Prochlorococcus marinus XMU1406: one gene and its partner. Each later gene encodes a partner of the first gene's protein in a complex. Links are inferred from orthologs where the notes say so. Each region holds a gene or a part of one and is shown on either strand. Other genes may lie near its edges. The genes, in order: tsaD and tsaE.

Region 1 (9,007 bases):
GAAAAAAATTATCTAAGAGAGATTGCGTTACTTCAATCGATGAATTTAGAGATATGGGATATTTACCAGAGGCCTTATCGAACTATATGGCCTTTTTAGGTTGGTCTCCAAAATCTGCTGACAGAGAAATACTTTCACTTGATGAGATATCTGAAATTTTTGACTTATCAGACATAAATAAAGCTGGAGCTAAATTCAGTTGGGAAAAACTTAATTGGATTAATTCTCAATATATAAAAAATATGGAATCAATAAAATTAACTGAGATCATTAAAAAATACTGGGATGATAATGGTTGGTTGCCGCCGTCTCAAGATTGGGCTTATAAATTAGCAATTTTGCTTAGAGACTCTATGACTCTTTTAAAAGATGCCATTGATCAATCAAAACCATTTTTCTTAATACCTCCAATTCAAAAAGAAGGTCAAGATTTTCTGAAAAATAATGATAGCAAACAATCTCTAAAATTAATCTTAAATTATTTAATTGAGCAAAATACTATAAAACTAGATAAAGATAAAGCAAAAGAAATAATAAATGAAATCTCAAAAATCCATAATGTTAAAAAAGGTATATTAATGAAATCATTAAGAGTAGCCTTTTTTGGATCTCTATGTGGGCCGGATTTAATTCAAAGCTGGGAGCTTTTCTCAGAGAATAAAACTGATATATCTAGAATTGAAAGATGTCTTAAATCAACCTAAATTATTTTTTTTGCCTAATTCAAGCCTATTCGCCAAAGGTTTAGCTGAAAGGCCTTGAATTCCTACTGTCATCAATATAGTAAGAAAAACTAAACCTTGGAGACGGCCAGCCCCTAGGATACCAGCCTGCTCCAATCTGATAGAAAAAAGAGAAGCTACCGCTGCAGTAACAATACCTCTTGGGGCTAACCAGGCTAAAAATATTTTTTCTTTTAAGTTCAATTCTCTTCCAATTGTTGCTATCGATATAGAAATAGGACGAACAATTACCATCAACATAAAAACGCAAACAAACCCTCCCCAGCCAAGCGGACTTAATTCACCCCAAGAAACGTCAGCAGCCAAAAGAGGGAAAAGAACTGTTATTGCTAATTGAGCTAATTCACCTATTAGATTATCCAATCTCTCCTTATCTATAACTTCTCTTTTACCTACAATAAAACCTGCCGCGACAGAGGCCGGCAAACCTGATTCTGGTAAAAAATATTCGCAAATTCCATACACAAGGAAAATAAATCCAAGGGTAACTTGAAGCTCTATACCAAATGAGGCTTCATTTTTTATTTTTTTTAAAATTTCTGATAGTAACCATCCTGCACTTAATCCAATTAAGACTCCTCCCCCTAATCTTTGCATTAATGCTATAAATACATCGTTAATCCCGCGTAGGTCCCCTAAAGTCAGTTCTAAAAGAAGTAATGCCAGCACTGCACCAATTGGTTCGAGCAACAAGCCCTCAGCTTTTAAAACTTCCGAGAGAGGGGAAGCTAATTTTATTTGTTCCACTAATGGAGAGACAACTGTTGGCCCAGTAGCTAGAACGATGGCGCTATATATTCCTGCAACTTGCCATGAGAGTCCTGCAAACCAATGAGCAATAAAAATTCCAGCTGATAATGAAATAAAAAGTCTTACTAATGAAATTTTCAAAACAGTATTTCTTATATTCCCCTCAGGCAGTTTTAAATTTAGTCCCCCTTCAAATAGAACCAAACAGACTAAAAGCCCCACAATAGTTTCAAGCCCTTGCCCGAGATCTAAAGGCTCAACTAGTCCTAAACCTGATCTTCCAATGAATAATCCAGAAAGCAATAAAATAACAACACTTGGGAATCCTGTAAAAGAAGAAAATAATCGAGCACAAGCACCTGCAAATACAGTTATTCCCCAAAGTAATCCGAGCCTTTCAGGCGTCATATAAAATTATAAATAATAAAAATATTAATTATTTTGATTAAATCAATAATCTTATCTCAAGTCCATTAAATACAATAACTTTTTAATTTAATTAATATGCTGAATAAAACTGAATCCAATCAAATCTCTCAAAACTACTTTTAATTAAAAGAAATTTGATTTCTATTAAGAAAATTGACTTATTAAAGCAAGAATAATAAAAATTACTCCTATACCAACAGTCGCCATCCTTCCATTCCATATCTCAGCTTGAGGGGTAAAACCTCTTTTCCATAAATTTAGTTCATTTTTGTCCACGAAGTTTTTTGTTTCTTTAATCTCGATTTTAGGTTGTTTGTTCATTGAAGTTAAAAAGGAGGATTTTCTTCGTAAAGGGTATTTGTTTGTTCAATTGATAGTCTTCCTGCGACACCTAATTTAAGTGAACTTAAATGATCCTTAAATTTGATTCTGAACAAAGCCGCTGCTCCAATCATCGCCGCATTATCGGTACAAAGATTAAGGGGGGCTAAATGAACTTTAATAGATTTTTTACTAGCTTCACTAATCATCATCTTTCTTAATGTATTATTAGCGGCAACTCCTCCAACAACAACAATATTATCCAAGCAATGATCTTTTGCACATCTTATAGTTCTCTCTACCAAAACCTCTGCGACTACTCTCTCAAAACTGGCAGCAATGTCAGGAACTGGAACGGCCTTCCCATCTAAATTTATTTTCTCAACTAATCTTAATACAGCAGTTTTAAGACCACTAAAAGAGAAATCGTATTTAAGAAATCCACCTTTTTTATCAGAAATCCTACATTTTGGTAAATTGAATTTCATTGGGTCCCCATTTTTAGCAATCTTTTCAATTGCCGGACCTCCTGGATAACTAAGGCCTAATAGTCTGCCAACCTTATCAAAGGCTTCTCCAGCAGCATCATCAAAACTTTTCCCAAGTCTTTGCATTCCCATTCTATCGTCAACCTTGATCAATTCAGTATGCCCGCCGCTAACAAGTAATGTAAGAAAAGATTTCTTTGGATAGTTTTCTGAAAATAGAATTGAAGACAAATGTCCCTCCAAATGATGAATTCCCAAAAATGGTTTTGAATGTAACATGCAAAGTGATCTTGCAGTTATAGAGCCAACTCGTAAACAACCAACTAATCCAGGAGCTACAGTTGATGCAATATAATCGACTTCCTCAATTTTGATTTTTGATTCTTCTAAAGCCTTATCTAAAACAAAAGGTAATAACTCTAAATGCTTTCTAGCTGCTAGTTCAGGCACAACTCCTCCCCATTTTGAATGATCTTCAATTTGAGAGGCAATTATATTTGAATGTATTCTGAAAGTATCCCCAGTATTAGAAACTATTGAGACAGATGTCTCATCACAACTTGTTTCAATAGCTAAAACTTTGTGCATATTTGATTCAACTTGTTCTATTTTAATATTAATTTCTTACTTATCACACTATAAGGAATTAAAGATTGCAACCTATGAAATTCTTTTTTTCAATCATAACCTCAGTTTTTCTGTTCCTCGGAATTACTCCAATTGCTCTAGCTGCCAATGGGCCTGCCTTAAACGAAGATAGAGCTAGCACAGAATATACAGCTTCAGCCCTCACAAAATGCTCTGAAAATCCTAAATTCATTGAGAGAGCAAATTCTGCAACTACTCAAAAAGACATCGCAAGATTTGAGAGATACGGAAAAGCATCATGCGGAGATGATGGTCTTCCACATTTAATAATTGGACCTCCTCTTGAGCCATGGGGAGCCCTTTTAAATAGAGGTCATGAAGGAGATTTACTTATTCCCGGAGTATTGTTTATTTATATTGCTGGAATTATAGGTTGGTCAGGGAGAGAGTATCTGATTGAATCAAAAAAGACTAAGAATCCAGCAGATCTTGAGATCATTATTGACCTAGACTTAGCCAGAAAATGTCTTGTAAAAGGAGCCCAATGGCCTCTTCTAGCTAATAAACAAGGTAGAAATGGAGATTTAAGAGAAAAAGATAACAATATTACACTCAATGGTCCTCGCTAAACATCTTTAAAAAAACTTTCATAAAACAAATGTTCAAAATTCTAAACACAAAATTTGTCAGATCTGCCCCAGTGGTAGCAGCAATTTGGCTAAGCCTTACGGCTGGAATAATTATTGAATTTAATAGGTTTTTCCCAGATTTATTATTTCATCCAATGAGCTGATAAAGAGAAAATAATCAAGTTTTTATGAACTTGATTATTTTTTTTGCTGTTTCATCAACATTGTGATTTATTAATGCAAAATCAAATTGATTTGATACTGCAATCTCATAATTAGCCCTTGAGAGTCTTTTTTCAATTGCCTCTTCTTTTTCTGTACCTCTACTTCTTATTCTTCTTTCTAACTCTTCTTTATCTGGAGGAAGTAAAAATATTGACAGTGAATTAGGAAACTTATTTTTTATTTGCCTTGCACCCTCTACTTCAATTTCAAGTAGTACGGTAAATCCTTTTTTTATTTTCTCATTAACAGAAGACAAAGGCGTTCCATAGTAGTTTCCAGCGAATTGAGCCCATTCAAGGAACATTTTTTGTTCAATCATTTCTTTAAACTTATCTTGATTTAAAAAGTAGTAATTTTCTCCGTCCTTCTCTCCCTCTCTAGGTTCTCTAGTGGTTGCAGATATTGATAGCCAAAAATTTTTTTCTTTCCCTAATATTTCTTTAACAATTGTTCCTTTACCCACCCCGCTTGGTCCAGTAAGGATAATAAGTTTTTTTTGATTTTTCATATTAAATTTTTTACAGTAAAATAGACGTCTTGTGAATTAAATAGGAATAATGCAAAAAGGTGTTCCACAGATAATGGATATTACATCTATTAGGTCTGTCTTGCATTATTTAGCAAAGAACATCTTACCTACAAAGTTCGAAACTGCCCAACAACCTGAGCCTAATACAATTCAATTATGTTTCAGAGGAATTGATTCTCAAACATGGTTAGAAGTTTCATGGAATGGAGACTCTCCTAGAATACTAAAGATAAACAAGCCAGTAAAGATTGGAAGAGAAAGCACACTTTCTAAACAAATAAGATACGGATTAAAATATATGGCTTTAATTTCGATTGATCAAGATGATTTCGAGAGAGTTATAAAATTTAGTTTTGCAAAAAAACCTGGAGAAGAAATTGATAAGTATTTAATTTTTGAATTAATGGGAAAACATAGCAATATTTTTTATTTGGATAATAAACATAAGATAATTGCAGTTGGCAAACAAATTAAATCAAGTCAATCTAGTTTTAGAACAATTTCAACAGGATCAATTTATTCTGGCCCTCCAGTCAATCTCAAAAAACAACCTAGAGAAGATGAGTCTTTTCGATCATGGAAAGACTCAATTTCAATAGTTCCTGAGTCTTTGAAATACTGCTTAATAAATACCTATCAAGGAGTTAGCCCTATCCTCACAAAACAATTAGAGGTTTTTAGCAAAACTAGCAATTCGGAAATAATGGAAAAAAATATCGATTTCATTAACAATTCAGACTTAAAGGAGATATTTAAAAATTGGAAGATTTGGATAAATAGTTTTAAAAACAATAACTTTAACTTTTCCATGTTTAATAAAGATTTTTATTGCGTTTGGTTTGTTGATCAAGAAATTAATTGCAAAAATAAAATAGATTTATGCACCAGTTTAGAGAATTATTATGATTATCATCTAAAACAAAAAAAAATTGAATTATTGGAAAAGAAAATTGAAGGGATAATTTTTAAACAGACCAATACTGAGAAAAAGAATTTAAATATTCAATATGATCTTCTTTCAAAATCAGAAAACTACGAGGTATACAAAGAAAAAGCTGACAATATATTCACTTCAAATGAAATTAAAAAACGAGATGTTATTAAAGGACAAAAACTATATAAAAAGTCAAAAAAACTTAAGAGATCAAGAGAATTGATAAAAGAAAGATTAAGCATTTACAAAACAAATATAAAAAGATTAGATGAATTTACTACACTTCTAGAAAATCTAAATTCTTTAAATCATGAAAAACTTTTAACTAGAATCAAACTACTCGAAGAAATTATGGAAGAAATTTGTAACGAATTTAATATCAATATCAAGAGGCAAAGAGAAGATAACAAAAGTACATCTGAGATACAATCTTCACCAATTCAAGTTGACACTCCAACAGGATTGAAGCTTCAGATAGGGAGAAACATGAGGCAAAATGACTTAATTAGCTTTAAGTTCTCAAAAAAAGGCGATTTATGGTTTCATGCACAGGAATCACCAGGCAGTCATGTAGTTTTGAAGTCTTCATCTCAGGTAGCATCTGAACAAGATCTTCAAATAGCTGCAGATTTAGCTGCTTTATTTAGTAAGGCAAAAAGAAACATTAAAGTTCCAATTAATTTAGTAAAGATTAAAGATTTGCAGAAAATCAAAAAAGGAGGGCCGGGTTGCGTTTCCTTTAAAGATGGAGAAATTATTTGGGGAAATCCTACAAGAGGAGAAGATTACATTAAAAAAAATCTTAAAAGAGTAATTTAGTTTATAATAAAAAAAATTTTAAATTTAAATGTTTGATTTTCTTTTGGGCACTCATGAATTTTTAGGAAATCATAGTTTTCCAGAATTTATTGTTGGATATCTATTTGGTGCTGCATTAATAATAGGAGCTCCTACTGTTTTCTTACTACTTGCATTCGTAAGCGCATTAATGAAAACAAATGGGAAAATGGGTGGATATAGAGAATATGAAACATATGGTGAATCATCCCTAAATGATGCCCCTCCTTTCTTATTACCAGATCCAACTAATCCTAAATTAGGCAAATAATTAAATTTATCGAAAAATAAATTTGAATTTGATGGTAGTAATTTTAAACCCCTTTTTTTACAAAATCTTTATCAAATAATAATGAGTGGTATAGGTCAAAGTGAAAATAAACTGTCAGATTCTATGACTTTTAGCGATCATTTAGACGAGCTTCGTCAAAGGATACTAAACTCAATTTACTCAATACTTATTTCAATATTTTTTAGTTTTCTCATCATCAAGCCATTAATATCTTTTTTGGAAATCCCAGCAGGCGATATTCATTTACTCCAACTTGCTCCAGGAGAGTTTTTATTCGTTGCTATTAAAGTTGCAGGTTACAGCGGATTGATAGTTTCAATGCCTTATATTTTTTATCAAATAATACTATTCATTTCTCCTGGCTTAACAAAACAAGAAAAAAGCCTTATCTTGCCAGCGGTTTTTGGTTCAGGTCTTCTGTTTTTTTTAGGATTAATTTTTTCATGGTGGTTATTAGTCCCTGCAGCAATAAATTTCTTTATTACTTTCGGTGCTGATATTGTTGAACCAACTTGGTCTATAGAAAGATATTTTGATTTTGTTCTCTTATTAATGTCTAGCACTGCAATAGCTTTTCAATTACCAGTATTACAATTTATTCTTGGTTCTCTTGGAATAATTACAACAGAAAAAATGATTTCGAATTGGAAGATAGTTGTAATCTCCTCCGCAATCTTATCTGCAGTGATTACCCCTTCAACAGACCCATTGACAATGTCGTTGCTATCTATATCGATTGTGTTTTTATTTTTTGTGGGTACTGGATTAACTTACTTATCAGAAAATCTTAAGTCAAAAACTCTTTCATCTTCTCATTAAGATTTAATTGCAAGCTGACAGCTCTGCCTAACCTTGGCTTAGAATTGACTTTCTTTAGCCATTCCCTTACTTCTTCTGAATATCCACTTCTATTTAAAATCTCGATTTTATCAGCTATCGATTTTTTATATTCATCTTCACTTAAAGGAAATGATTCCTGACCAAGAAATCCCCACATCATTTGAAAATAAACAAATTTTCCTCTTCTAAAGAGTCTAAAATCATATTTCTTTCCCCAACGATGAATCAAATAATGGATAACTTCATCTACTAGTAATGGGTTCATTTAAATCGATTAATTAAGACTTCCTAAACTTTTACTTTAAATTATTAAAAGTCCTATCTATTTGCAACAGAAATTGAACAATTTGATTCATAATAACTAATAAATAACAGAACCAAGTAGCGAATGACTCAATTAAGTTCCAATGATGTCCCTTCAATGGGTCGAAGGCAATTTATGAATCTTCTTACATTTGGTACTGCAACTGGTGTAGCTTTAGGAGCCCTTTACCCCGTCGCAAATTATTTCATGCCTTTAAGAGCAGGTGGTGGTGGTGGTGGAACTTCTGCTAAAGATGAATTAGGGAATCCAATAACTAAGACAGGTTGGTTAGCTACCCATCAAGCAGGAGATAGAAGCCTAGTGCAGGGTCTCAAGGGAGATCCAACTTATTTAATAGTTAATGAGGGTGGTGAAATAGGAGAATTTGGTTTAAATGCAATTTGTACTCATTTAGGTTGCGTTGTCCCATGGGATAGTGGTGCTAATAAATTTATATGTCCTTGTCATGGCAGTCAGTACGATACAAATGGGAAGGTAGTCAGAGGGCCAGCTCCTTTATCTTTAGCCCTAGCTCATGTTGATATTGAAGATGATGCTGTACTCGTTAAGCAATGGTCAGAAACTGACTTTAGAACTAATGAAAATCCATGGTGGGCATAAAAAAATGAAAGGTCTTAAAAATCAAATCATGAAAAAAACAAGTCTATTTATCTGTACGCTGCTTTTCATTTCGAGCATTGTATTTTATCCAAGTATCACTTTTGCTTATCCATTTTGGGCTCAGCAAAACTACGAATCCCCAAGAGAAGCCACAGGAAAGATAGTCTGTGCAAATTGTCATCTAGCTCAGATGCCTACAATTGCAGAGGTTCCTCAATCTGTTGGAGCAGACAGTGTCTTCAAAGCTGTAGTCAAAATACCCTACAAAAATGACTTAAAAGAGATCGGTGCTGATGGTTCTGAAGTTCCATTACAAGTTGGTGCTGTTGTAATGCTGCCTGATGGTTTTAAACTTGCCCCACAAGAAAGATGGACCGAAGAAATTAAAGAGGAGACAGAAGGGGTTTATTTCACTAATTACAGTGAAGAGAAAGATAATATCATTATTGTCGGACCTTTACCTGGCGATACCAACAA
Region 2 (9,034 bases), on another replicon or contig:
TGATTGATCCATTAATCATTGACCAAGGCAATAACCAAAATAACGGCCAATATGGCTGAACACCTAAAAATCCAAGCCAACTAGGGTGCCACAAAAAAATAATTGGGATAAGAATAAAGTTTATTATGGATAATTTTTTTAAAAAAAATTTATTCATTAAATATTTACTTTCAAAATTTGCACCCAATCAATTACATGAGGTTTTGCCAAAAGTGAAATTTTTGCCGTTTTTTTTGCTTTCAATGTCTCATCTACAGATTGGACAATACCAATAGGGATATTTGGAGGTAATAATGTACTAGCAGGAGATGATGATACAACATCTCCGACCTCAATATCAGCATCTTTTGAATAAAGTATTAGGCTAGGATAATCATCTCCTAAACCTACCAATAATCCATTCATTTGAATTCTATCCACCCAAACGCCTAACTTACTTTCTGGAGAAGTTATTAAAGTTACCGACGAAGTGAATAGAGAGGTCTCTTTTACTCTTCCTAATAATCCACCCGGACCAATCACAATATTTCCAATATCTACTCCATCCTTTGAACCTTTGTTCAAAATTATTTGTCTCCACCAACTACCTGTTTTTCTCGAAATAACTGCAGCTGAAATATGATATTCACTAGATGATCCTTGAAGAGATAAGATTTGCCGCAATCTTATATTATCTTTTTTAAGAAGATTTAACTTTATTAAATATTCTTGGTCTATACTCTCAAGAACAATATCTTTTTGATATTGACCAGGCCAAAAAGGCTTTGAAACAAAATAATAAAAATCTTTATAAAAAGATCCTTTTGATATCCTTACAAAAACCAAAAATAAAAAAATTACAAACAATAGCCAATTTCTCTTTTTATGCCACCAACGACTAGTAGAAATTCGTCGGATACCAAACATAACATTAATCTCTTATGGCATTCCTTATAAATTCTGGAGTGTCAACAACTCTTTTCAGTTTTTTAAAATCATCTAAAACCTCTCCACAACCATTTACTACGCAAAGCAGTGGGTTTTCTGCTATGTGAGTAAAAATTCCTGTTTCATCGCTCAATAAATCATTAATGCCTCTCACTAAAGCTCCACCTCCTGCAAGCATAATCCCCCTATCAACTATGTCTGCAGCAAGTTCCGGGGGGGTTCGCTCTAAAGTTCTTTTTACAGCTTCCACTATTTTGCTAAGTGTTTCAGCCATGGCTTCTCTAATTTCTCCTGATGTCAAAGTGACTGACCTAGGTAGACCAGATAAAAGATGTAGACCTCTAACCTCTAAAGTAGTTTTATCAAAATCGTCATCTGGAAATGCAGATCCAATTTTAATTTTGATATCTTCTGCAGTTCTCTCTCCAACAACTAAGTTGTGAACTTTTTTAAGATATAGTGCAATTGATTCATTTATTTCATCACCAGCAATTCGAACCGACTCACTCAATACAGTTCCACCTAAACTTAATACTGCAACTTCAGTAGTACCTCCACCAATATCGACAATCATAGTTCCAATTGGCTCTGTTACTGGCAATGATGCTCCTATTGCTGCTGCAACGGGTTCATCAATTAAATGAACTTCTCTAGCTCCGGCTAATCCAGCTTCTCTTACTGCTCTTCGCTCAACACTAGTAACTCCACTTGGAATACCAATCACTATTCTTGGGGCTACTATCCCCTTGCCTTCGTTACATTTTTGGATAAATGTTTTTATCATTTGTTCTGCAGCATCAAAATCTGCGATAACACCATCCCTTAGTGGTCTTACTGCTCTTATATTGCCAGGGGTCCTTCCAAGCATTAACTTTGCTTCTTGACCAACAGCTAATGGTATACCTTCTTCTAAATCCATAGCTACCACAGAAGGCTCTTGTAAAACAACGCCCTTTCCTGATACGTGTATAAGAGTATTGGCCGTTCCCAAATCTATGCCAATATCTCTAGAAAATTTAAATCTGTTAAAAATCACAATAAGAATTCCTTTTATAAATAATATATCTATTTTTTAGTAAGCTCTCATAATTCTGTCGTTTAGTTATGAATAGCACGCAAAACTTTGAGCAGAACCTGGAAATATGAGTAGTATAAAAAAAAAAAATTATGGAAATTAACACTATTAACCTTGTAGGCAGAGCAGGGCGAGAACCAGATGTCAGATATTTTGAATCTGGCAGTATCGTAGCAAATTTCACTCTTGCAGTTAACAGAAGAAGCAGAGATGAAGAGCCCGACTGGTTTAATTTAGAAATATGGGGTAAGCAAGCACAAATAGCCGCAGATTACGTTAAAAAAGGATCTTTAATTGGAATTACAGGAAGCTTTAAAATTGATAGTTGGAAAGATAAAAATACTGGGGAAGATAGATATAAGCCAGTTGTTAGGGTAGATAGATTAAACTTACTAGGCTCCCGAAAAGAGTCCGATAATAACCAATATTCTAATAGTAGTAATTCAAGTGAAATCCCTTTTTAAGCTCTCTTTTTTTTAAAAAATCTAATAAATATTCTTATAAAAAAATATAAGAAAATTAAAATTAAAATTGGCTTTAAAACATATTTGATTTGATCTAAGTAAGTTTCAATGATTGTATAATTTTCACCAAATAAATAACCTGCATAAGTTAGAAGTGCTACCCATATCAAGCTCCCACATGTAGTCCAAATCAAAAATTTTCTTAATGGCATAAGTTCTATACCAGCGGGAACTGAGATTAAAGTTCTTATACCTGGTACTAATCGACCCCAAAAAACTAAAGAAACCCCGTATTTATCAAACCACCTTTTACTTTTACTTAAATCATTAGAAGATATACCCAGATATTTTCCTTTTTTATTTAGAAAAGTTGAAAGTCTTTTTTCATTTACTAATCTACCTAAATAATACCAAGGCAATGACCCTAAAATAGTTCCAATTAATCCGGAAAAAACTAAAATATAGAAATTTAATTTTTGTTGATAAACGAAAAACCCTCCCAAGGGCATTATTATTTCCGAAGGAATTGGAGGTATTATGTTTTCTAAAAACATAGCCAAACAAATAGTAAGGTATGCAATTGTTGAATTCTTTTCAACAGCCAAACTAATATAGTCGGGTATTGAAGTAAGAAAATTTACAAAAATTAAACTCAAACTTAATATCTATAAAGCTCTGGTTTATAAGGTCCTTCAACAGAAACATTAATATAATCAGCTTGTTCCTTAGTTAATTTTGTTAATTTTGCGCCAATTTTATCAAGATGTAATCTAGCTACCATTTCGTCTAAATGTTTTGGTAAAACATAAACCTCATTTGTATATTTTTCTGACTTATTGAAAAGTTCAATTTGAGCTAATACTTGATTAGTAAAAGAATTACTCATAACAAAACTTGGATGTCCAGTAGCACATCCTAAGTTAACTAATCTACCTTCAGCTAAAAGAATTATTTTATTGCCACTCGGTAAAGTTATGTGATCAACCTGCGGCTTAATATTTTCCCATGGATAATCTTTCAATGAAGCCACATCAATTTCATTATCAAAATGGCCGATATTACATACTATGGCCTCATCTTTCATCTTGACAAGATTTTCGTTTGTTATTACCTGATAGTTCCCAGTTGCAGTAACAAATATATCTATATCTTCCACGACATCGTCTAGTGTAACTACGCTAAAACCTTCCATTGCTGCTTGAAGAGCACAAATTGGATCCACTTCAGCAACTTTTACAATTGCACCAAGTCCTCTTAAAGACTGGGCTGATCCTTTACCTACATCTCCAAAACCCATTACTAAAGCAACCTTCCCAGCAATCATCACATCAGTGGCACGCTTTATGCTGTCAACTAGAGATTCTCGACAGCCATATAAATTATCAAATTTGCTCTTAGTTACTGAATCATTAACGTTGATAGCAGGAAATGGTAAAGCATTTTGCTTTTGAAGTTGATAAAGTCTTGCAACTCCCGTTGTAGTTTCTTCAGTAACACCAATGATATTACTCTTAATTCTAGAATAAAAGTCACTATCATTTTTCAACTTGGACTTAATAGAATTGAATAAAGCAATTTCTTCTTCATTACCGGGATTATCTAAAACAGATAAATCTTTTTCTGCTTTACTACCAAGTATTAATAAGCCAGTTGCATCTCCCCCATCATCAAGAATCATGTTTGGAGAGTCTGAACCCCAATCAAGGATATAGTGGGTATACTGCCAGTATTCAACAAGAGTCTCACCTTTTTTTGCATATACAGAAATTCCTTGATCTGCTATGGCAGCAGCCGCATGATCTTGAGTTGAAAAAATATTACATGAAGCCCATTTTACTTCTGCACCAAGATCAACAAGAGTTTCTATTAATACTGCTGTCTGAATAGTCATATGAAGACTCCCAGCTATTTTCGCACCTTTGAGTGGCTTCTCAGATTGATATTTATCTCTAAGTGCCATTAATCCTGGCATTTCCGTTTCGGCAATCTTAATTTCTTTACGGCCAAAATCTGATAAGGAGATATCAGCAATAACGTAGTTTGGTGTAGAGGTTTTAACTGAATTGGCTATAACCATATCTAATAAATTGTTTTTCTATTAAACTATAGATGATTTTTGTACAATTTTGTGTTTGTTGAGAATTTAAAAGAAACTATAAATTTAGGAAAAAAACTCTCACACAAATTAAATCCCCAATCAATTGTTTTATTACAGGGTCCTATTGGGGCTGGGAAAACTTCATTTGTGCAAGGGATTGCTCAAGGCTTATCAATCTCTGAGGACATTACAAGCCCTACATTTGCTTTATCGCATCACTATAACTCTGGAAAAATCCCACTAATTCACCTTGATTTATACAGGTTAGAAAATGTTTCTTCAGCAAAAGAAGTTTTTTTTTCAGAAGAAGAAGAGGCAATACAAAGACGAGCTATTTTAGTTGTTGAATGGCCAGAATTGGTAGAACCAGTTATTAATAATTTTTGGAAAATAGAAATTAGTTACGCAAAAAATTATGGAAGACACTACGAAATAAGAGATCCCAAAAATTTATTAACCTTCTCATAATATGGCTGTTGCTCGATGGCGCCTTCACCAAGACAAGTTAATAATCCACAAACACCTGCGAACTTAATAAAATCTTCTATCTCTAGTTGCTTTGAAGGATAGCCAAAAGAAATTAATTTTGAAATTAAGCCTGCTAAAAAAGCATCGCCTGCACCAGTTGTATCAACAATTTTTTGTGAAGCAGGAATTTCGGTAATTCCCTGTAATCCATTGATATACCATACAACGGGATTTTTTCCATCAGTTATTACTACATCTGGTCTGTTAGACAATTGTTGAGATATTAACAAGGGATTTTCATCCTCAAAAAACAAAGTTGCTTCTTCCTTAGCAAGTTTTAAAACATTTGCATGATTTAAAAATTTCTTTATTAAATTAACTCTCGCGGCTTTACTAATTTCTGATGAAAAACTTGAATGATCCCAAAAGACCTCTCTCCAATTCAAATCAATGACTATTTTGACTTCAAATTTTTTAGCCTGTTCAAGAAGAAAAAAAATAGTCTCTGCCGATATTGGAGATGATAATAAAATCGTTCCCGTAACCAAATATTTTGTTTCTAGAAAAGATTTCTCCAAATTTAAAATTTCTTTTTCAATTAATTTCTTACTAAGAACTTCGTCTGCAAAGCATGCATGTGAACTTTCCTCAAAGCCTGAAAAAAAACGATCTCCAAATTGATCTCTATCTACATTAACCACGCGAGTAGATGAATCATTATCTAATTGCAAGAAATCTAAATTAACGTCCAATTTATTAAATTGCTTAATAAATTTTTTTCCATAATCATCACTACCCAAACATCCTATGAATGTTGAATCAATTTTTAATTTTCTTAATGCACAAGCAACATTAGCCGGCGCACCACCCAAAAAATCTGTAAATCCCTGATTTGACTTATTTCTTATTCTGTCTATTAAAGCCTCTCCAATACATATGACCTTTTTCTTTTTCATAAAATGAACGCTTTTTCTTAACTAAGAATAATTTATTAAAAACGAATAATTTTTTTTTGAATTAAAGTTTAATTAAAAGAATTTTCATAGTGTCTTTAAATAAATCTGAAATTTGGGAGTGGAAAAATTGGGAAATTTCTTGGTCTTTATCAAGAGAATCTACTTCTGAAAAAAATATTAAAATTTTATTAGTTCATGGGTTTGGGGCATCAAAAAACCATTGGAGATATAATCAAGATTTTCTTGGTAAACTTTCTAACTGCTACGCAATTGACTTATTAGGATTTGGGAAAAGCAGTCAGCCTAGTGCTTTATTAAATTATGAACCTTATAAAGAAAACTCAATTAAATATTCTTTTGACTTATGGGGTAATCAAATATCAACGTTTTGTGCAGAGGTAATAAAATCTCCTGTTTACTTGGTAGGAAATTCAATTGGTGGTGTTATTGCATTGAAAGCTGCTGAAATCCTCAAAGATAGTTGCAAAGGTGTCATTTTGATTGATTGTGCACAAAGAACTATGGATGATAAACGTTTACAAAAAAGTGATATCTTAATGAATCTACTTAGACCCATCCTTAAAACAATAGTCAGACAAAGAGTAATTAGTAATACACTTTTTACAAGAGCTGCTAATCCAAAAGTTATAAAGAAAATACTTGAACAAGCCTACCCTTCAGGAAAGAATATCGATAAAGAATTGATTGAAATACTTTATCAACCCTCACAAAGGGAAAACTCTAAAGAAGCATTTCGTGGTTTTATTAACTTATTTGATGACTATCTTGCTACTGACCTTTTTGATAAAGTTGATGCCCCCATTCAATTAATTTGGGGAGAAAAAGATCCTTGGGAATCTTTAAATGAAGCAAAAGAGTGGAAGAAAGAATTCAAAAATATTAAGAGATTAGATATTATTAATGGGGCTGGTCATTGTCCTCATGATGAAGAACCTGAAAAAACAAATAAATTAATAAATGAATTTATTCAAGAAACAAAATAAGCTTCGACATTATCACTAAGTCTTCTCAAGCCTCTTAATCCATCTCTTTCTAGGTTTCTTACTCGATCTCTGCTTATCCCTAGTACCCTTCCTATCCCTGTAAGAGACATTGGCTCATCGCCATCCATTCCGTATCTCATCCTTAAAACTCTACATTGCAGATCAGGTAATTGATGTAAAAGAGAATGCAAATCACCTCTCATACAATCCATCTCTATTTGTTCGTCTGGCAAATCCTCGCCCCCTGCCAGTAAATCTAACAAAACAGTGTCTTCACCATCACCAACTTTAGTTTCAAGACTGACTGGCTGCCCAGCTTTACACATTAAATCTTTAACGTCATCTTCGGGAAGCTCTACGTATTTCGCAAGCTCGCTTACAGTTGGAGTTCTAGACATTTCTTGACTGAGCTCTCTTTGACCTTTTTTTAACTTATTCAACATTTCAGTTATATGAATTGGCAGCCTTATTGCCCGACTTTTTTCAGCTATTGCTCTTGTAATACCTTGCCTAATCCACCAATATGCATATGTTGAAAACTTGTATCCTCTGGCCGGATCAAATTTTTCAACTCCCCTCACTAGTCCTATAGTTCCCTCCTGAATTAAGTCCAAAAGTTCCATATTTCTTTTTGTATATTTTTTTGCAACACTTACAACCAATCTTAAGTTAGCTGCAACCATCCTTTCTTTAGCTCTCTGTCCAGCTCTCAATCTTTTTTTTATTATTGACGTAGATAAGTCTAATTTATTTGATAAATCATCAATACTAGGCTTATCTCCTGTAAATTCAATAATTTCCAATTCTGCTCTTTCAACTTCCATGTACTCTTGAACTTGTCGACCTAGAGTAATTTCTTGCTCATGCGAGAGTAAAGGAACTCTTCCAATATCCCTTAAGTATGATCGAACAAGATCTACATCATTACTAGCTTTTATAGTTGCGATTGATGCTAATTTATTTTCACTTATTGTTTCAGAAGACATGAAGATTAAATGTTGTTTTGTAAACAATACCATTAAGAAATGTAAAGTTAAACAAAAAAATCCACATTTTTACAAAAATGAGAATAAATACCTAGTCAATTCAGACTAATGAAGAGCTTAATAGCCATTTTGCCGTACTGAGATAAATAAATACACCAGCAATATCAGTGACAGTTGTAATAAAAGGAGAAGACATTAAAGCTGGATCCAATTTCATTCTGTCAAACAACAAAGGGAGGATCGCTCCTGTTGTAGCAGCTAAAGTTGTTATAGATATTAAACTTATCCCCACCGCAGAGGCGATCAAAGGTCCTTCTCCTTGCCACCAAGCGAAGGGAAATACTACAAGCATCATTAAAACTCCTAAAAGAGCGCCTGTTATTGCCTCCTTAAATACTGCCTTAATTGCACCAAGAGACTTCAATTTTTGAGTACTTAAACCTCTAATGACAACCGTTGAACTTTGAGCTCCAACATTTCCCCCAGTGCCTATAAGAAGTGGAATAAATGCAGCTAATAAAACTATTTCCTTTAATATTTGGTCATTCATAGCTATAACTTTTGTCGTTAAACCATTTGCAAAAACCAAAATTAATAACCATAAAATTCTTCTTCGAGCAATCGTAAACAAACTACTTTGGAAATAATCATCTTCATCTCCAGGTTGTACTGCCCCTGCTGCATAAATATCTCTTGTAGCTTCTTGTTCTATAACATCAATTAAATCATCGACAGTTACTATCCCAACAAGTCTTTTTTCTCTATCAACAACCGGGAGTGCTAAAAAATCATATCTTTGTATTGCTCGAGCAACCTCTTCTTGATTCGTATTGGTAGAAATATTAACTACATCTCTTGTCATAACGTCTCCAATTGGCTTAGAAGGATCAGCAGTTACAAGGTCTCTTAAAGAAAGAATACCAGTTAAATGTCTTTCTTTATCTGTAACGTATAGGCTATAGATAGTTTCAGTAAATGGAGCTCTTTTTCTAACTATGGCAAGAGCCTCAGATGCTGTTTGCATCTCTTTAAGATCTATAAATTCAGTTGTCATTA

Evidence for each region.
Region 2: the proteins of tsaD (region 1) and tsaE are in contact, whole or in part, in a crystal structure (PDB 6N9A), measured with the Thermotoga maritima proteins. The link is inferred for Prochlorococcus marinus XMU1406 from one-to-one orthologs. Residues at the interface, in WP_004082750.1 of Thermotoga maritima: Cys10, Asp11, Arg49, His50, Leu82, Gly84, Gly135, Gly136, Glu154, Thr155, Leu156, Asp157, Asp158, Ser159, Glu162, Asp165, Lys166, Arg169, Leu170, Tyr175, Lys213, Thr214, Leu217, Tyr218, Gln221, Arg222, Asn324; in WP_004082108.1 of Thermotoga maritima: Leu37, Gly38, Lys46, Lys57, Val59, Lys60, Ser61, Thr63, Phe64, Thr65, Leu66, Met67, Val69, Pro71, Tyr82, Arg83, Leu84, Asp86, Asp88, Phe89, Asp93, Ile128, Asp130, Glu131, Arg134.

The regions. Positions count from the first base shown.
Region 1 is NZ_JAAORG010000001.1:422,272-431,278, reverse strand. What follows is about bases 1,285-4,085. They hold tsaD (tRNA (adenosine(37)-N6)-threonylcarbamoyltransferase complex transferase subunit TsaD), read right to left. Parts: upstream 3,320-4,085; coding sequence 2,249-3,319; downstream 1,285-2,248. Other genes in these bases: psaJ (photosystem I reaction center subunit IX), read left to right, coding at 3,978-4,085; HA149_RS02460 (Photosystem I reaction center subunit III), read left to right, coding at 3,394-3,948; HA149_RS02470 (high light inducible protein), read right to left, coding at 2,067-2,243; HA149_RS02475 (cation:proton antiporter), read right to left, coding at 1,285-1,901. In the rest of the region: gltX (glutamate--tRNA ligase), read left to right, coding at 1-704; more of HA149_RS02475, read right to left, coding at 696-1,284; more of psaJ, read left to right, coding at 4,086-4,112; gmk (guanylate kinase), read right to left, coding at 4,127-4,681; HA149_RS02445 (NFACT RNA binding domain-containing protein), read left to right, coding at 4,755-6,455; HA149_RS02440 (hypothetical protein), read left to right, coding at 6,484-6,744; twin-arginine translocase subunit TatC, read left to right, coding at 6,826-7,584; HA149_RS02430 (DUF3067 family protein), read right to left, coding at 7,553-7,870; petC (cytochrome b6-f complex iron-sulfur subunit), read left to right, coding at 7,994-8,530; petA (cytochrome f), read left to right, coding at 8,556-9,007.
Region 2 is NZ_JAAORG010000003.1:469,245-478,278, forward strand. What follows is about bases 3,486-6,313. They hold tsaE (tRNA (adenosine(37)-N6)-threonylcarbamoyltransferase complex ATPase subunit type 1 TsaE), read left to right. Parts: upstream 3,486-4,594; coding sequence 4,595-5,032; downstream 5,033-6,313. Other genes in these bases: ahcY (adenosylhomocysteinase), read right to left, coding at 3,486-4,543; HA149_RS09030 (carbohydrate kinase family protein), read right to left, coding at 4,990-5,988; HA149_RS09035 (alpha/beta fold hydrolase), read left to right, coding at 6,078-6,313. Outside these bases: HA149_RS08995 (hypothetical protein), read right to left, coding at 1-157; rod shape-determining protein MreC, read right to left, coding at 157-906; HA149_RS09005 (rod shape-determining protein), read right to left, coding at 911-1,963; HA149_RS09010 (single-stranded DNA-binding protein), read left to right, coding at 2,095-2,466; HA149_RS09015 (DedA family protein), read right to left, coding at 2,463-3,122; more of ahcY, read right to left, coding at 3,125-3,485; more of HA149_RS09035, read left to right, coding at 6,314-6,992; HA149_RS09040 (RpoD/SigA family RNA polymerase sigma factor), read right to left, coding at 6,977-7,978; mgtE (magnesium transporter), read right to left, coding at 8,079-9,034. UniProt on the Escherichia coli protein: Required for the formation of a threonylcarbamoyl group on adenosine at position 37 (t(6)A37) in tRNAs that read codons beginning with adenine.